2 regions of the Enterococcus infantis genome follow, and region 2 is predicted to be linked to the other one. Evidence: predicted binding sites of a transcription regulator. Region 2 holds the regulator's gene; the other holds the start of a gene.

Region 1 (8,172 bases), on a different contig from region 2:
AGTGGTCCGCAAACAGAAGGGCGCTTTGCAGGAGACGGCAAAGGAGACAATATTTGGGATTATTGGTATCAACAAGAACCCGAGAAATTTTTCGACGGTGTCGGTCCAGACGTGGCATCTCAAGTATATACAAAATATCAAGAAGACATTGCATTGATGAAAGAAATCGGGCATAACTCATTTCGAACCTCGATTCAGTGGAGCCGACTGATTCCAGCTGGGACCGGTGCAGTCAATCCGGAAGCAGTCAAATTTTATAACGCGTATATCGATGAACTGATAGCCAACGACATCGAACCGTTTATAAATCTCTATCATTTCGATATGCCGATGCCGTTGCAAGAAAAAGGTGGTTGGTTGAATCGGGAAACAGTGACAGCTTATGTGTCATTTGCCAAAACTTGCTTTGAACTGTTTGGCGATCGCGTGAAAAAATGGTTCACCCATAATGAGCCTATCGTGCCGGTTGAAGGCGGCTATCTCTATCAATTTCACTATCCCAATATTGTCGATATGAAAAAAGCGATTACTGTCGGCTATCATGAAACACTGGCAAGTGCCAAAGCTATCGCAGCTTATCACGACATGAATTTAGGCGGGGAGATTGGCATCATTTTGAATCTGACCCCCAGCTATCCCCGAGACCCGCAAAATCCCGAAGATGTGCAAGCAGCAATTATGGCCGATGCCTTCTTCAACCGTTCTTTTTTGGATCCTGCTGTCAAAGGGGAATTTCCGGCGGAACTGGTGACAGTGGTCAAAGAGCTGGGGATGCTTCCTGAGATCAAAGACGGGGATTTGGAGACAATTCGCCAAAACACCGTCGATCTTTTGGGAATCAACTATTATCAGCCGCGGCGAGTGAAGGCCAAAGAAACACCTAAAGATCCACAAGCAGCGCCGATGCCGGATGACTATTTCGACAATTATGAAATGCCTGGTCGCAAAATGAATCCTTACCGCGGCTGGGAAATCTATGAAAAAGGCATTTACGATATTTTGACCAATACACGGGAAAACTATGGCAACATTCCTTGTTTTATCTCGGAAAACGGCATGGGAGTAGAAGGGGAAGCCCGCTTCAAAAATGCTGACGGGGTGATTGAAGACGATTACCGTATTGACTTCATCAAAGACCACCTGCGTTATGTTCACCAAGCAATCGAGGAAGGCACAGACTGCCGCGGGTTCCATATGTGGACTTGCATGGACAACTGGTCATGGACAAATGCCTACAAAAATCGTTACGGCTTTATTTCTGTGGATCTGAATCACGAAGGAGCGCGCAAAATCAAAAAATCAGGGCGCTGGTTCAAGACTGTGGCTGATCAGAATGGCTTTGACGACTGAGAGAAAAGTTCAGGGTCTGGTTTTAACGGAAAAAGATTGATCAATTTTTAAATACAATAGCAAAGCTCGCTGTGTAACCGTAGCATTCGCTCCTTTTTAGAATCTCTTGTAAAAAATTGCTATAATCAAATGAGCAATAGCCGGCAGCTGACTTTGATGAGGATTACTTTTTTCCGGCTTTTTTTAAGCGGGGGAAATACAAAGCAATTTCAGCTAGCAAGCGCTTGGTTCAAATGAAAAGGAGCAAAGAAGATGAAACCATTTATCGCAAGAAATGCTGTCGTCGTGGGAGATGTGACACTGGGAGAAGATGTGACGGTCTGGTATAACGCCGTGATTCGCGGAGATGCCAACAAAATCAGTATTGGCGCACGTACGAATATCCAAGACGGGACCGTTATTCATGTAGATCATGATGCGCCGACTGAGATTGCAGAAGATGTGACAGTCGGACATCAATGTATGCTCCACGGCTGTCGTATCGAAAGCGGCGCCTTGATTGGAATGAGTACGGTTGTTTTAAACCATGCTGTAATTGGGGAGAACAGCTTGATTGGTGCCGGCTCTCTTGTCACGCAAGGAACGGTTATTCCCCCCAATGTTTTGGCATTTGGTAGGCCAGCCAAAGTAATTCGCCCCTTGACCCCTGAAGAATTGGCAAAAAATCGTCAAAACATTCACCATTATATCGAAATGGGAACCGCTCATCGCAACGGTGAATTTCCCTTCACAAGAAGCTAAGAGCATTTTCTTAGCGTAGTTATCAAAATAGCAGGGAGACTCGTTTCTCACTTTCTTTTTTGTGGCAGGGGAGTTTTTGCCGCCCGCTGCTATTGATTTTTAATGAAGTCAGCTGAGATGAAGCAGTTTTTTCTATGAAACAGAGCATAGGCAAATTTTTTTGTAATGAAAAGACGGCAATCTTCCAAAAACTAAATGGAAGATTGCCGTCTTTTGTCTGAAGCACAGGTCTGGTCATATTCGGTTCGTAGAAGGGAACATGACTGATACGCCTTCGTTTTTGAGTTGATTATTTGTTCAAGCTCTTGGAAGATTCCATGATTTCGTCGATCAAGCCGTAATCTTTAGCTTGTTGCGCAGTCATGTAGTTGTCTCGGTCCGTATCTTTTTCGATAACGTCCAAAGGTTGACCAGTGCGTTCTGCCAAGATAGCGTTCAAGCGTTCACGAGTTTGCAGGATGTGACGAGCTGCAATTTCGATTTCTGTTGCTTGACCTTGCGCGCCCCCTAGTGGTTGGTGAATCATGATTTCAGCGTTTGGCAAGGCAAAGCGTTTGCCTTTAGTACCAGCAGTCAACAGGAAAGAACCCATTGATGCGGCCATACCCATCACGATGGTCACAACGTCAGCTTTGACGAAGTTCATGGTGTCATAAATAGCCATACCAGCTGTTACGCTACCACCAGGTGAGTTGATATACAAGTAGATATCTTTTTCGGAGTCTTGGGCATCCAAGAACAGCAGTTGGGCGATGATTGAGTTTGCCAAATCGTCAGTGACTTGGCCGCTCAACATAATGATACGGTCTTTCAATAGACGAGAGTAGATGTCATAAGCTCTTTCGCCGCGGGATGATTGTTCGATTACTGTAGGGATCAAATTCATAATAAGGTATCCTCCTTCAAATTATCTGCCAAAGATAGCTGTCACAAACTCTTTTTTGAAAAGCTGTGATAGCAAGGTTCGGCACGTTTCTTCACCAATAAGTGTAGCACAAAATACGAAGAGCTACTAAACATATGTGTGACGGATCACAGGCGCAAAATCAGCTACCTGCAACCTCTGACATGTAGTATACACTTATGGTCAAAAATGGTCAAACGAAAAACTTCCTGCGGATTGTCCTTTCATTTGGCGGTTTTTGTACCTTTTATGCTACAATAAAAATAACGAATGATAAAAGCGAAAAGCAAGGAAGCTACCCGCTTTTTATCTGATGAACAGTTGATAAAGTGAGGGATTATTATGACACCGACGATGGTTACGGCACTGGCTGCTTTGGGAGGCGTACTGGTGGGGGCACTGGTAGTCACTGTCGCTTTCGATTTGCGGATCCGCTACGATGAACGCAAAGAAAAGCGCCGTCGCCAATTGGACCACAAAGTTAAGGAAATTGAGACGCTGTTGGTATTGAATAAAAAAATCCAGGAAATCTTACAAAAGCGCTCAGCAACAATGGCGGAATACGTTAGTTTTGATGGATTTGATGATGCCTATATTACAGTGGATGACTATGTCTATCTGCAATCTTTTTCGGCCCAAAACAACTTCTACTTGCCCAATTACATCATTGAAGAATTTTTCAAGCAGATTGGCCAGCGAAAAGTGATTTTAACACCAGAAGAAACGGTAAATATTGGTGGCTATGCTTACAAGGGTGGTCGAGTCTTGCTGGAACATTTTTCCGATACACTGATGGAGTTGGTGGACGAACGCAAAGCCCAGTTAAAGCAGCTATCCAATGAAGAACTGACTTATTTTTCCCATTGATTTGCAGTGATCGTCATCTTTTCTCATATGAAAGGTGGCGGTCACTTTTTCATAAACAATGAAGAACTGTCCCACAAAAGCAGTTGGAAAATGAATTGGGGTTTTCATAGCCCAGCAAGCTATCTGCAAAGTAGTAGGAAAGTGGTACAATGAGACAGATTGGAGTGAACTGTGATGACCCAAGTAGTTGCTCACCGGGGAGCGAGTGGGACCCGGCCAGAAAATACGCTGCCGGCTTTTGCCGAAGCAATTCGTGTTGAAGCAGATGTGATTGAACTGGATGTTCATCTGTCAAAAGACGGTCACCTGATTGTAATGCATGATGAAGAAGTCGACCGAACCACTGATGGCAAGGGGCTAATTAGAGAAAAAACATTGGCAGAACTGAAACGGCTGAATGCTGGGAGCTGGTTTTCGCCAACCTTCAAAGCGACAAGAATTCCGACTTTAAATGAGGTCTTGAACTTGTTGCTGATGCGCAACTATCGCGGTGCGCTGACCATCGAAATAAAAACCGACAAATTCCATTATCAAGGAATTGAAGAAAAAATCAGTGAACTGATGCAAAGCCGCCAATGGCCGTTTGAGCATTGGTACTGTAGTTTTAATCTGCTTTCTTTAGAGATGATTCATGAGCTGGAACCAGACGCGCAGCTGGATTTCATCATGGGGACTGCCGAAAACAAGCCGGCGCAAGCCTTGGAGCGTCCCTTTATTGAGGGGATTCATCCGAAGCTGGACTGGGCAGAGAACCATGCTTCTCAGATTAAGGATTTTCCAATAGCAGTGCGGCCATGGACCGTAGATACCGAAGCAAATATCCGTAAGTGCCTTTTAATGGGCGTGACTGGGATCATTACCAATTACCCGGAACGCTGTCGTCAGGTAATTGCGGCTTATCGACAGGAGAAACGATGAAAAAAGTATTAGCAATCGTCGGACCAACGGCTGTGGGCAAAACGGCCCTCAGCATCCGGCTGGCAAAAAAGTTTAATGGAGAAATCATCAGCGGCGATTCCATGCAAGTCTATCGCGGGCTGGACATTGGCACAGCTAAGGTGACAGAAGCTGAAGCCGAGAAAATTCCACATCATTTGATTGACATCTGTGACATTCAAGAGAGCTATTCCGTCGCGGCTTTTCAAAAAATGGGGCGGGTAGCAATTGAGGACCTCACGGCTCGCGGAAAGCTCCCCATCGTGGTGGGAGGCACGGGGTTGTACATCCAAGCTCTGCTCTATGACTTCAGCTTGGGAGGCAATCAGGAGAATCAGGATCCCCTGTTGCGGCAAAAATACGAGACCTATGGAACAACTCATGGCAGTCAAGCACTGTGGGAGCTTTTGGCTCAAAGAGATCCAGCGGCGGCAGCAAAAATCCATTTCAACAATCAGCGCAAAGTGGTGCGGGCGCTGGAAGTTCTTGAACAGACTGGCCGTAGTATTACGGCGCCGGAGGTTTTGCCGGAAAAGCTGTACGATTATTTTTTGGTAGGCTTGAATACCGAGCGAGAGCTTTTGTACCAGCGAATCAATCAACGGGTAGAATTAATGTTTGCTGCAGGTCTCAAGGAAGAAGCGGAGTTGTTGCGGGAATTTGCAGAAACGCAAGCTGCTAAAGGAATTGGGTATCGGGAGTTTTTCCCTTACTTTCAAGGGGAAAGTGATCTGGCAGCCGTCAAGGAGCAGATCAAACAAGATTCCCGTCGCTATGCTAAGCGGCAGCTGACTTGGTTTAGAAATCGGATGGCACCTCATTGGGTGGATCTGGTGCAAGAGCCGGAGTCGGTTGTAAAATTGGAAGAAGAGATCAAAGATTGGTTGGGGGTGTAACATGGAAGCAAAACAGGAACGCGTAATATTAGTCGGAGTCGAGACGGAAGAAACGTGGAAGAACTTCGGTGAATCAATGTTGGAGTTAAAAGGATTGACCAAAACTGCCAAAGGGGAAGTCTGCTTCTCGTTGATTCAAAAACGACCGCAAGTCGATCGCCAGACGGTTATCGGCAAAGGTAAATTACAAGAGTTGGCGCAGCTGGTAGAGGCCCATGAGGCTGATCTGGTCATTTTCAACCACGAACTGACTCCACGACAAGGGGCGTTGATCCAAGAAATCGTGGGGGTGCCGGTAATTGACCGAGTACAGCTAATCTTGGATATTTTTGCTATGCGTGCCCGTTCAAAAGAAGGAAAACTCCAAGTAGAGCTAGCGCAGTTGGAATACTTGTTGCCCCGACTGACCGGTCAGGGGAAAAATCTTTCTCGTTTAGGTGGGGGGATTGGGACAAGAGGACCTGGTGAAACCAAGCTCGAAACTGACCGGCGCCACATTCGCACCCGTATTACCATCATCAAACGCGAGCTTAAGGAAGTGGCTGCACACCGGGAACGGACGCGTCAAAAACGGCAAGGACAAGTATTTCAGATTGGTCTGATTGGCTACACCAATGCCGGAAAATCTACTATTTTAAACATCTTGACTAGCGCAGATACTTATGAAAAAGACGAGCTGTTTGCGACTTTGGACCCGTTGACGAAGCGCTGGCGGCTACCGGAGGGCTTTGAAGTAACTGTAACCGACACCGTAGGATTTATTCAGGATCTGCCGACGCAGTTGATTGATGCTTTTCATTCCACTTTGGAAGAAAGTCGCAACATGGATTTATTGTTGCATGTGGTGGATGCTAGTTCTGAAGATCGACCGCAACAAGAAGAAACGGTCATGAATTTGATGGAGGAACTGGATTTGCAGCACATTCCATTGCTGACAATCTATAATAAAGCAGATCGAATCATCAAAGATCAATTTGTGCCGACGATGTTTCCCAATGTCTTGATTTCGGCAAAGAGTAGTCTTGGCAAACAAGAGCTGACCGACGCTATTAAGCTGCGATTGATGGAGATATTGACCCCTTATGTTGCAACAATTCCACAAACAGAAGGCGGAAAGTTGAGTCGGTTAAAACGAGAAACCTTACTTTTACGGGAAGATTATGTGGAACAAGAAGAAGCCTATCACGTAAGAGGTTTTGCAGAAGACGGCAGCTGGGTACTGCGCTAGAGCACGAGTAAGCAGGATCCGTCTTTTTCTTGAGAAGAGATGGATCTTTTTTGAATCAAAAAAATCGGAGGAAGATAAACATGAGTTGGACCGCAGGATTTGCACCGGAATTAGTAGAGAAAATTGAGAAAGCAGACCGCAAGATTGCTGGTCGTTTAGAGGAGTTTCGTCAAATTGCATTGTCAAATCAGGCGAAAGTGTTGGCGGCCTTCACTCATCAACAAATTTCTGAGACCCATTTTATGCCCTCTACCGGCTATGGCCATGATGACATGGGACGAGATGCACTAGAAGCAGTCTATGCTGAAGTGTTTGCTACGGAAGCGGCACTGGTGCGTCCTCAAATTGTTTCAGGAACCCACGCCATCGCCACCGCTCTTTTTGGAAGTTTGCGTCCCGAAGAAAAGCTCGTCTATATTACCGGGACTCCGTATGATACCTTGTTGGAAGTCATTGGATTAGCGGGTAATGGAATCGGAACGCTGAAGGAATGGGGGATCGAGTATGATCAAGTTGAACTTGAGGCAGATGGCAGTGTCAGCTTCGCCGGAATCAAAGAAAAGTTGACGCCAGAAGTCAAGGTAGTCGGCATTCAACGCTCCCGCGGCTACGCCAGCCGTCCTTCCTTTACCATTGCCCAGATCAAAGAAATGTGTGATTACGTGAAGAGCATCGCTCCTGATGTGACCATTTTTGTAGATAACTGTTATGGGGAGTTTGCTGAACTGTTGGAACCTACCCAAGTTGGTGCGGATCTGATGGCTGGTTCCCTGATTAAAAATCCTGGCGGTGGCATCGCCAAAACCGGCGGCTACATCGTCGGCCGCAAAGACCTGGTAGAACGCTGTGCCTATCAGCTTTCAGCTCCTGGGATTGGGATTGAAGGTGGCGCTATGCTCAATACGGTTTTTGATATGTTGCAAGGTTTCTTTTTAGCCCCTCATGTGGTTAGTCAGGCAATCAGCGGTGCGGTCTTTACGGCTGCTCTTTTGGAAGAGTACGGGATTGATTCCACCCCTCGTTGGGATGACCCAAGGACTGACTTGATTCAGCTAGTGGATTTAAAAGAACAAGCCGCGATGGTTAAATTTGCCCAGGCGATTCAAGCCTTTTCGCCGGTGGATGCCTTCGTAGCGCCAATACCCTCTTACATGCCTGGGTACGAGGATGATATCATTATGGCAGCGGGCACCTTTATTCAAGGAGCTTCCATTGAGCTTTCCGCTGATGGCCCCATCCGCGAACCTTAT
Region 2 (8,172 bases):
CAGACAGCTGGACTGCTGCACTTAATGCATCGTCCGTGATTTCCACACCGTGATGATCTTCGTAACGTGGGCGCAATCCCCGCAAGATTTCGATGGCTTCTTCAGCCGTTGGTTCGTCTACTTGCACCCGGGCAAAGCGGCGTTCCAATGCTGAATCCTTTTCAATATATTTTTGGTATTCATCCAATGTCGTCGCACCAATGGTCTGCAGTTCCCCACGAGCCAGTGCTGGTTTCAAAATGTTAGACGCATCAATCGCTCCTTCTGCGCCACCAGCGCCAATCAGGGTATGCAGTTCATCGATGAAGAGGATGATTTGACCGTCGTTGTAAATTTCGTCAATGACTTTTTTCATGCGGTCTTCAAACTCCCCACGATACTTGGTGCCGGCCACCAATGCTCCCATGTCCAACATCATCAAACGTTTTTCCAGCATGTCTTCTGGAACCTCGCCATTGACGATTCGCTGTGCCAAGCCTTCTGCAATGGCAGTTTTACCTACACCAGGTTCCCCCACAAGGACCGGATTGTTCTTGGTCCGGCGACTTAGAATCTGAATCAGGCGTTTGACTTCCTTCGTCCGGCCGACTACTGGATCTAACCGGTCTTCACGGGCCAATTTCGTCAAGTCACGGGCCAGATTATCCAATGTCGGTGTCCCTTGTTGGGTACCAGACTGCCGTTGTGCTTGCTGACCTTGTTGCGGTGCAGCGTTTTGTCGCCGCCGACCCATGCCGTTATTGTTGCCGGTCTTCGGTTCATTGAGACCCATTTTTTTCTTCAATAGTTGACGCATTTTAGCCAAACTCATACCCAAATTGATCATGATACGAGAAGCTAGGATTTCATCATCTCGCAACAGGCCCAAAAGCAGGTGTTCGGTGCCGATTTGCGGAGCACCCAGACGCTTGGCTTCATCACCGGCATAAGCAAAGATTTGCTTGGCCCGTGGTGAGTATGGCAGATAGACGCCTGCCGGATAACTTTTCACGGTGCCATAACCGGTCAGATGTTCAATCTCTTCTCGAATATCGTTTTCCGTAATGCTCATTTCCCGCAATGTTTTACCGGCAATTCCGTTTTGTTCAATCATCAATGCCAACAGCAGATGTTCTGATCCCACTGACTGGTGTTTGAAGGTTTTTGCTTCTTCTTGTGCGATAGCCAATACTGCTTTGGCTCGTTCTGTGAACAATTCGTTCATACAATCACTTCCTATCCCGCTTCATCAAAAGTGAAGCGTCCCCCTTATTCGTCGTACCCTTTTCCTGAAACAATCAGACACTACTTCTCATAGCTCAGCCGTTCCAACAAGGCATGCATCAGACTCGCCCGGATTCTGTTGGCATCCGGATAGACAGCCAATGTTGTTTTTGCCATCGTCGCCAGCAAAAGATTGCCTTCGTTTTTGGTCAATAACTTTTCTTCATATAATTTTTGAACAATCGCCAATGCATCTTTTTCCGTTAAGCGATCGGCAAACAGCTCATCCACTTGCTCAAGAAAGCGATGCTTGTCGGAAATCTTTACCTTTTCAATTCGGATATAACCGCCGCCACCTCGTTTGCTGGCAACTGCATAGCCCCGTTGAATGGTAAAGCGGGTGTTGATGACATAGTTAATCTGAGACGGTACGCAATTAAACAATTCCGCCATTTCCGTCCTTCTAATTTCAATTATCTCACTATCTTCCAGAATTTTCTTCAGATAGGCCTCGATCAGATCGGAAGTATTATGATGACTCATACGCCCATTCCCCTCCCTTTATTGAATGTGCTGAAGCGGCCATAGTCAACAGGTCCTTAGCGGCTGTTCTCCGTACTTCTAAGCTCTAAAAACAGACGGCATTTAGACAATTTTTAGTTTTCTTCATTTCCCCGATTCTCGATAAATCGGCAGCAGCAAAACCTGCAAGCCTTTTTGACTAATACTGACCTTAATTATACCGGAGTTACCGAAATAATTAAAGGCAGACGAATGTTCAGTTATGGAATGTTAAGGAATAACAAAAATTTGTGCTTATCTCTTTAGATTATTGAGTTAATTTCGATTAAACCTCACAAACCATTATAGTTAAATACAGAAAACCGCCGTCAGTCTATCCGAGCTATCACTGCGGCAGACTGGCGACGATTTTTTCAGTTTTAATAATGTTTCGCTTCAATCCCAAAAGCGGACTTGAGTTCAGTAGAAGCCTCTTTTATCGGCGTTACTGACTGCAGCTCACCTTGAACGACAATCCGATTTTTACCGCCAATCGCGTCACAGGTGATCAATGTAATCAATTTTTTCCCCGGAACCTCATCGATATATTGCGTATCAGTCGGCACTACTTTGATATTCAATGTCGCCTTATACGTATAGATATTTTCCAGATCCGTCAGATAAATCGGATCTCCAATCTTAGTCTGATCCAACGGTTCAAACAGATACCCTTTATCATACGCTCGATGACTCGCCAAAGAATAATTTCCCTGCCCCATCACCTGCTCTTCAAACATGGTCCCGGCTCCCCACAGCAGCGCTTCATTGGATAACCCTTTAAAAATTGGCAAATTAATTCCAACAGCGGGCAATGCCACTCCGCCGATGACCGGCGACTCACGATTTTGCCATTGCGCTTTGAAAACAGCCTCCGAACTGGCCGGAACCACCGCATCAAAGTCAAAGGTAGCCGGCTTCTCTTCATTGGCTACGATCTCTTCTCTTGAAAGCTTCGAGACAGCAAATTTTTCAGTGTTGCGATCCATCAAAAAGTTTTTAATCTGATTGTTAAACACCAAAACCAAGCCCGCCACCAACAACAGCAGCAAGAACAGATTAATAAGTCCATTGCGAACCCGGTGCTTTTTTTTCTTCGTTGCCATCAGCCTCGTCCCCATCTTCATTTTCTAAATTGATTTTACCACAGATTGGTCCAGTTGGGTTAATCATCAATTTTGGTCAAAGTGGCCAATGTGTCCGCCACCGCTTGCTTGAAAAAGGAGGGCACACTTGATAAAATAATGTGAAAATTTCATTATTCATTACAAATGGTGGCAGCAAATCACAAAAATCGGCACGTTCTGTAATAAAACTTTAAAGTAAACGAAACACCATAAAATCAGGCTTTGTTGTATGATAGTAGTATCGGGGAAAAGAGGGGGGTTCTGCCATGGCAAAAATGGTCTATGTACATATTGATACTACCAGCAACGCTGCTTTGTCACGGGGAATCAGTCCTGTGGAGTTCTACCATGGCATCGTTCACCAACCCAAAAATCTATTGCTTTTGGACCCATCCTCCGACTATGGCGAGTTTGAAGCTCACACCGGTATGAAAGTTTTACGCGGCAATGAATCCGTCAAACAATATTTTGACGAGATCGCCCGTAACCGCATCAGCGAAGACATCAAATGGATTGACTTCAACGACAGTGCCATGATTAAGGAACTGACTCCGTTGGAAATCAGTGAATTGTTGTACTTCGGTCACACGAAGACCCATCTGCACTCGCCATTTTTTTACAAACTGCAAAACAATTTCGTTTATTTTGATCTGAAGGATGACCTTTCTCGTGTCTATTATCGTTACTTGGATGAATATTATCGAATCTTAGCTGACAAATTGACGCGCCTAGTGCTGGAAAAAATCAACGATCGCAAGTCTTTTTTCCGCAAATCAACTCCGGTAGACAAACTGGACGTCACCCTTTTGCGAGAATTGAAACCTCTTTTTCAAGAGGGTGTGATTTTCTGCTTTCAATCTTCCCGCTTGGAAGGTCGGGACTACAAGATTCCCATCTATCTCGTGGAAGACGGTGGTTTGCGCAAGGAAAATCCTTTAGGTAAAGACGAGTTGCTAGTGGCCTACTTGATCTACAGTCAAGAAAAACGGCAGTGGCTGGTGGCATACGAAGACAAAGATTTCCTGTTTTTGTCGAAATAAAAAATGTTTTCTCTTGACGCGAGAAAACATTTTTTTATTTTATTCAGTTGTAGGTCGCCTTGATTATTTTACCGGTTGCTGCAGCCGGGCATCTTTGGGCAGAAACAGTTGTGGCGCCATTTGGTAAATCAATAATACAGCTACCATCGTGGCTGCAGCTGTTAACAATCCGCTTGCGCCATTCATCACCAACGAATAAAGGACTGGTGACATCCCCCACTGGGCATAAGCACCCCAGAACATCACGCCCGCAACAAAATGCCAGAAGTAGCGAGCTGCCGCGCCGGCAAATGTGCCTTGAATTACTGCAATCCGCGCCTGCTTGTCATTTCCCGCTTGGATAGCCTGATGCAACTTGACTGCTGTCACTCCGGCAAACCCGGCAAAAGCAAAAGCAATCGGATACTCGATCAACACTTGACTGACTGCCAAATAATAGACCTTCCCTACCGGAAAATGCAGCAGTCCCCAGATTGCTGCTGCAAAAAGCCCCGGCTTCCAGCCCCGTCTCAAGGCATAGACGGTGATTGGGATTTGCCCCAACGAGATACTCAAGCTGGGCCCGAAATCGAGGGGAATAAACGACAACACCATAGCCATCGCTGCGATAATCGTTCCTTCCACCCACACACGCAAATTTTTGTTCATAAAAAAACCTCTCCTTCATAGATTACAGAACAGTCACAATCTACAAAGGAGAAGTAATATCTACTTCCAACTCGTCACAATTCCTACGCTCGCATTATCGAGACAGGTACAGAGGGTTTAGAGTTCACTCATTCTCAGCCGCTAACGGCTCCCCTTTGTGATCGTGTTCTATATCCAGTTATTTTGGTACGGCTTCATCATAGCACATTTTAAAAAAAAGAAAAGAGTTTGGTCTTTTTTTCAGGTGGCACAACCTAACATTGAGTGCTCACTCCTGTGACAAGTAGTCGGCTTGGGCCAACCAGTCATACGTCGCCTTAAATGTTGGGCAAACATCTGCTGGTATTTCGTAGTTTTTGGTTACTTGCCGTAATTTTTCAAAAATTGGTTGCAAAGCTGCCGGCTCACTAGACTTTCTCAGCACTTCCAATTCATCGTACAGCTTTTTAACCTCAAAAACTTCTGGATGGTGGGCACCATGGGCTCTGGTAATAGCTGTTGTATAACTTGTCAGCTCCTCTTTGTGGTCTTCCAAAAAATCTTGTACCTTTGTCATCTTACTTCCTCCTCGAGTGATTTTTTCAACACGAGTGTATCGAAAATCAGCCGAAAAAAAATTGATAGCCATCAAGAAGTACGGCGCAACAAAAGATTTTTTGACCGCTTGTCAACTTCTCTATTTGCGAAAAAAACCGCCACCAGACTTTTCAGAGGTGACGGTTTTTTATGCGTAAACTTATTTCATATTGGTTTCAAACAAAGGGCTGACCGGTTTGTTTTCATGAATCCGTTTGATTGCTTCACCCATCAAGGCACCCACGGAAATTTCATCAATCTTGTCGATCTTGCGGTCTTCCGGCAGATTGATAGAGTCGGTCACTACGCAGCGTTCGATGGCGGAGTCTTGAATCCGCTGCATTGCTGGGCCGGACAATACCGGGTGCGTACAAGAAGCATACACACTTTTAGCACCGGCTTGTTTCAAGGCATTGGCTGCTAAAGTAATGGTCCCTGCTGTATCAATCATGTCATCAATCAGGACACAAGTCTTGCCTTCAACGTGTCCAATGATATTCATCACTTCAGCCACGTTGGCTTTTGGTCGGCGTTTGTCAATGATGGCGATTGGAGATTTCAAAAATTCTGCCAATTTACGGGCACGAGTTACCCCGCCATGGTCAGGAGATACCACGACAACATCGTCACCTTGGATTCCTTTATCGAGGAAATAGTTGGCAATCAATGGTGCACCCATCAAATGATCTACTGGGATATCAAAGAATCCTTGGATCTGGGACGCATGCAGGTCCAGACACACCAACCGGTTAGCTCCGGCTTTTTCAATCATGTTGGCTACCAATTTAGCTGTGATTGGTTCCCGAGAGCGTGCTTTACGGTCTTGGCGAGCATAGCCATAATAAGGCATCACCACATTGATCGTTTTCGCACTGGCGCGTTTCAAAGCATCGATCATAATCAGCAATTCCATCAGATTGTCATTGACCGGACTAGATGTGGATTGGATCACATAGACGTGAGCCCCGCGAATACTCTCTTCGATGTTGACTTGGATCTCGCCGTCAGAAAATTGGTTAACAGAACATTTTCCCAGCTCAACACCGACAGCTTCTGCGATTTTTTCGGCAAGGGGACGATTGGAATTCAAGGCAAAAATCTTCAATCTTGGATCAAAATAATGGTTAGACATGGTTTCCTCCGCTTTCTTTCCTGCATGATGGGGCAGTGACATCGGACTCGACTCCAATAACGCTCTCCACCAAATCCCAGGACACTTTTTGCAAGACGTCTGTTTTCTTGGAAATTCCGCAAATAAATGAAGAAAACAGAAGCGAGCCCTCTGATTGGCGGACAGATTCGGGGATCAGCAGTTGGTCACAGCCGAAAAAGACTTGTCAAAATCCGTGTTGCTTCCTAGTAAATAGTAGTCATTTTCATGAAATAAATCAAGTGTTTTCGTGCACTCTGTGAAACAGCTTAGAAGAAATCCAGACCGCCAATTTTGCCCGCTTCCCAGAACAGATACGATAACGTTTCACAAAAGAACCCGTCACAACAGTTCTTCTCCAAAGCGGCGGCTATCTGTAAGACTTCAACAAAGCCCTCCTGACAGTCGCAAAAAAGATCGGCTTCACAAAGCGGAGTTTGATTCGATGATCGGCAAAAAAACTGAAGGTCCCTATCCTGCACAGCAAGCTCGCAGATCAAAACAAAATCTGTGAGCCGCCAGTGCTACGATTGGGCACCTTCAGTTTTTTAACACTTACATTTTTATCTTTCGTCCCTGTCAGTAAGTTTTTAAAAACTAGCCTTGAAAGAAAGGAAAGTTCTTAGCAAAATCTGCTTTATTTTCCTGACGAGCGCGGGCGATTCCCATCGCGCCTTCCGGAACATCTTTGTTAATCGTTGAACCAGCCGCAATCACGGTATTGGCCGCAATCGTTACCGGAGCAATCAAGTTGGCATTTGAACCCACAAAACTGTGGTCGCCCACGGTGGTGTGGTGCTTGTTTTTGCCGTCGTAATTGACAAAGACGACTCCACAGCCAACATTGATATCTTTACCCAGCGTCGCATCCCCGACATAGGTCAGATGACCAACTTTGGAACCTTCACCGATCACCGCTTTTTTGACTTCCACAAAGTTGCCAATATGGGCTTTCGGGCCAATCTCAGCTTGCGGGCGCAGGTGAGCATAAGGACCGACATCCGCACCGCTATGCACGATACTCTCTTCAATGACCGAAGATTTAATAACAACATCGTCTTCTATCACAGAATCCACGAGTTGAGAATTGGCAGTAATCAGACAGTTTTCGCCAATCACCGTTGCCCCTTTCAGATAAACACCCGGTTCAATGACTGTTTCAGCACCGATTTGTACGCCGTCATCCACATAGGTCGCTTTTGGATCAATAAAGCTGACACCATTAACCATATGTTGATGATTGATGCGCCCTCTCATAATTTCGTTTGCTTTGGCCAATGCCACCCGGTCGTTGACCCCCAGCGATTCATCGAAGTCTTCGGTCATGTAAGCAGCGACATTTTTCCCTTCATTTTTGAGAATCTCGATGATATCTGTCAGGTAATATTCTCCTTGAGCATTGTCAGTATCCAACTTACCCAGAGCATCAAACAACAGCTCATTGTCAAAGCAATACGTACCGGTATTGATCTCTTGAATGCGGGCTTCTTCTATCGTTGCATCTTTTTGTTCCACAATCTTCTCTACAATCCCAACATGGTCTCGCAAAATTCGGCCATAGCCAGTGGGATCATCAGCTTTAGCAGTCAAGATTGTCGCACTGGCATTTTTCCCTTGATGATATTCAAATAGGTTTTGCAAGGTCGTTGAAGTCAACAGCGGCGTATCTCCAGAGATTACCAACGTCGTCCCCTTTTTACCTTTCAAAAATGACTCTGCCTGTAAAACTGCATGACCTGTCCCTAATTGCTCCGCCTGCAGTGCATACTCCGTCCGATCTCCCAACTGCTCTTTCACCTTATCGGCACCGTGACCGACGATTGTAATGATTTCAGTAGGCTCCGTCTCTTCCACCCGATTGATGATATGC

The links. The regulator CtsR, encoded in region 2, represses protease genes until heat stress. The targets are predictions, from matches to a motif close to TTGGTCAAAAAAGGTCAAANA.
Region 1: clpP (ATP-dependent Clp endopeptidase proteolytic subunit ClpP) is a predicted target of CtsR. The motif match lies at 3,175-3,195, and genes of this name have one in related genera.

What each region holds. Positions count from the first base shown of each region.
Region 1 is NZ_JBMHFB010000010.1:44,356-52,527, forward strand. It holds gene ACOMA8_RS12235 (glycoside hydrolase family 1 protein) at 1-1,350, shown strand, start outside; gene ACOMA8_RS12240 (gamma carbonic anhydrase family protein) at 1,603-2,091, shown strand; gene clpP (ATP-dependent Clp endopeptidase proteolytic subunit ClpP) at 2,381-2,977, opposite strand; gene ACOMA8_RS12250 (hypothetical protein) at 3,350-3,862, shown strand; gene ACOMA8_RS12255 (glycerophosphodiester phosphodiesterase) at 4,037-4,780, shown strand; gene miaA (tRNA (adenosine(37)-N6)-dimethylallyltransferase MiaA) at 4,777-5,694, shown strand; gene hflX (GTPase HflX) at 5,696-6,922, shown strand; gene ACOMA8_RS12270 (methionine gamma-lyase family protein) at 7,003-8,172, shown strand, end outside.
Region 2 is NZ_JBMHFB010000003.1:139,515-147,686, reverse strand. It holds gene ACOMA8_RS04720 (ATP-dependent Clp protease ATP-binding subunit) at 1-1,204, opposite strand, end outside; gene ACOMA8_RS04715 (CtsR family transcriptional regulator) at 1,285-1,746, opposite strand; gene ACOMA8_RS04710 (class A sortase) at 2,145-2,867, opposite strand; gene ACOMA8_RS04705 (hypothetical protein) at 3,155-3,928, shown strand; gene thiT (energy-coupled thiamine transporter ThiT) at 3,992-4,576, opposite strand; TPP riboswitch at 4,640-4,741, opposite strand; gene ACOMA8_RS04695 (iron-sulfur cluster repair di-iron protein, ric) at 4,845-5,132, opposite strand; gene ACOMA8_RS04690 (ribose-phosphate diphosphokinase) at 5,313-6,284, opposite strand; gene glmU (bifunctional UDP-N-acetylglucosamine diphosphorylase/glucosamine-1-phosphate N-acetyltransferase GlmU) at 6,900-8,172, opposite strand, start outside.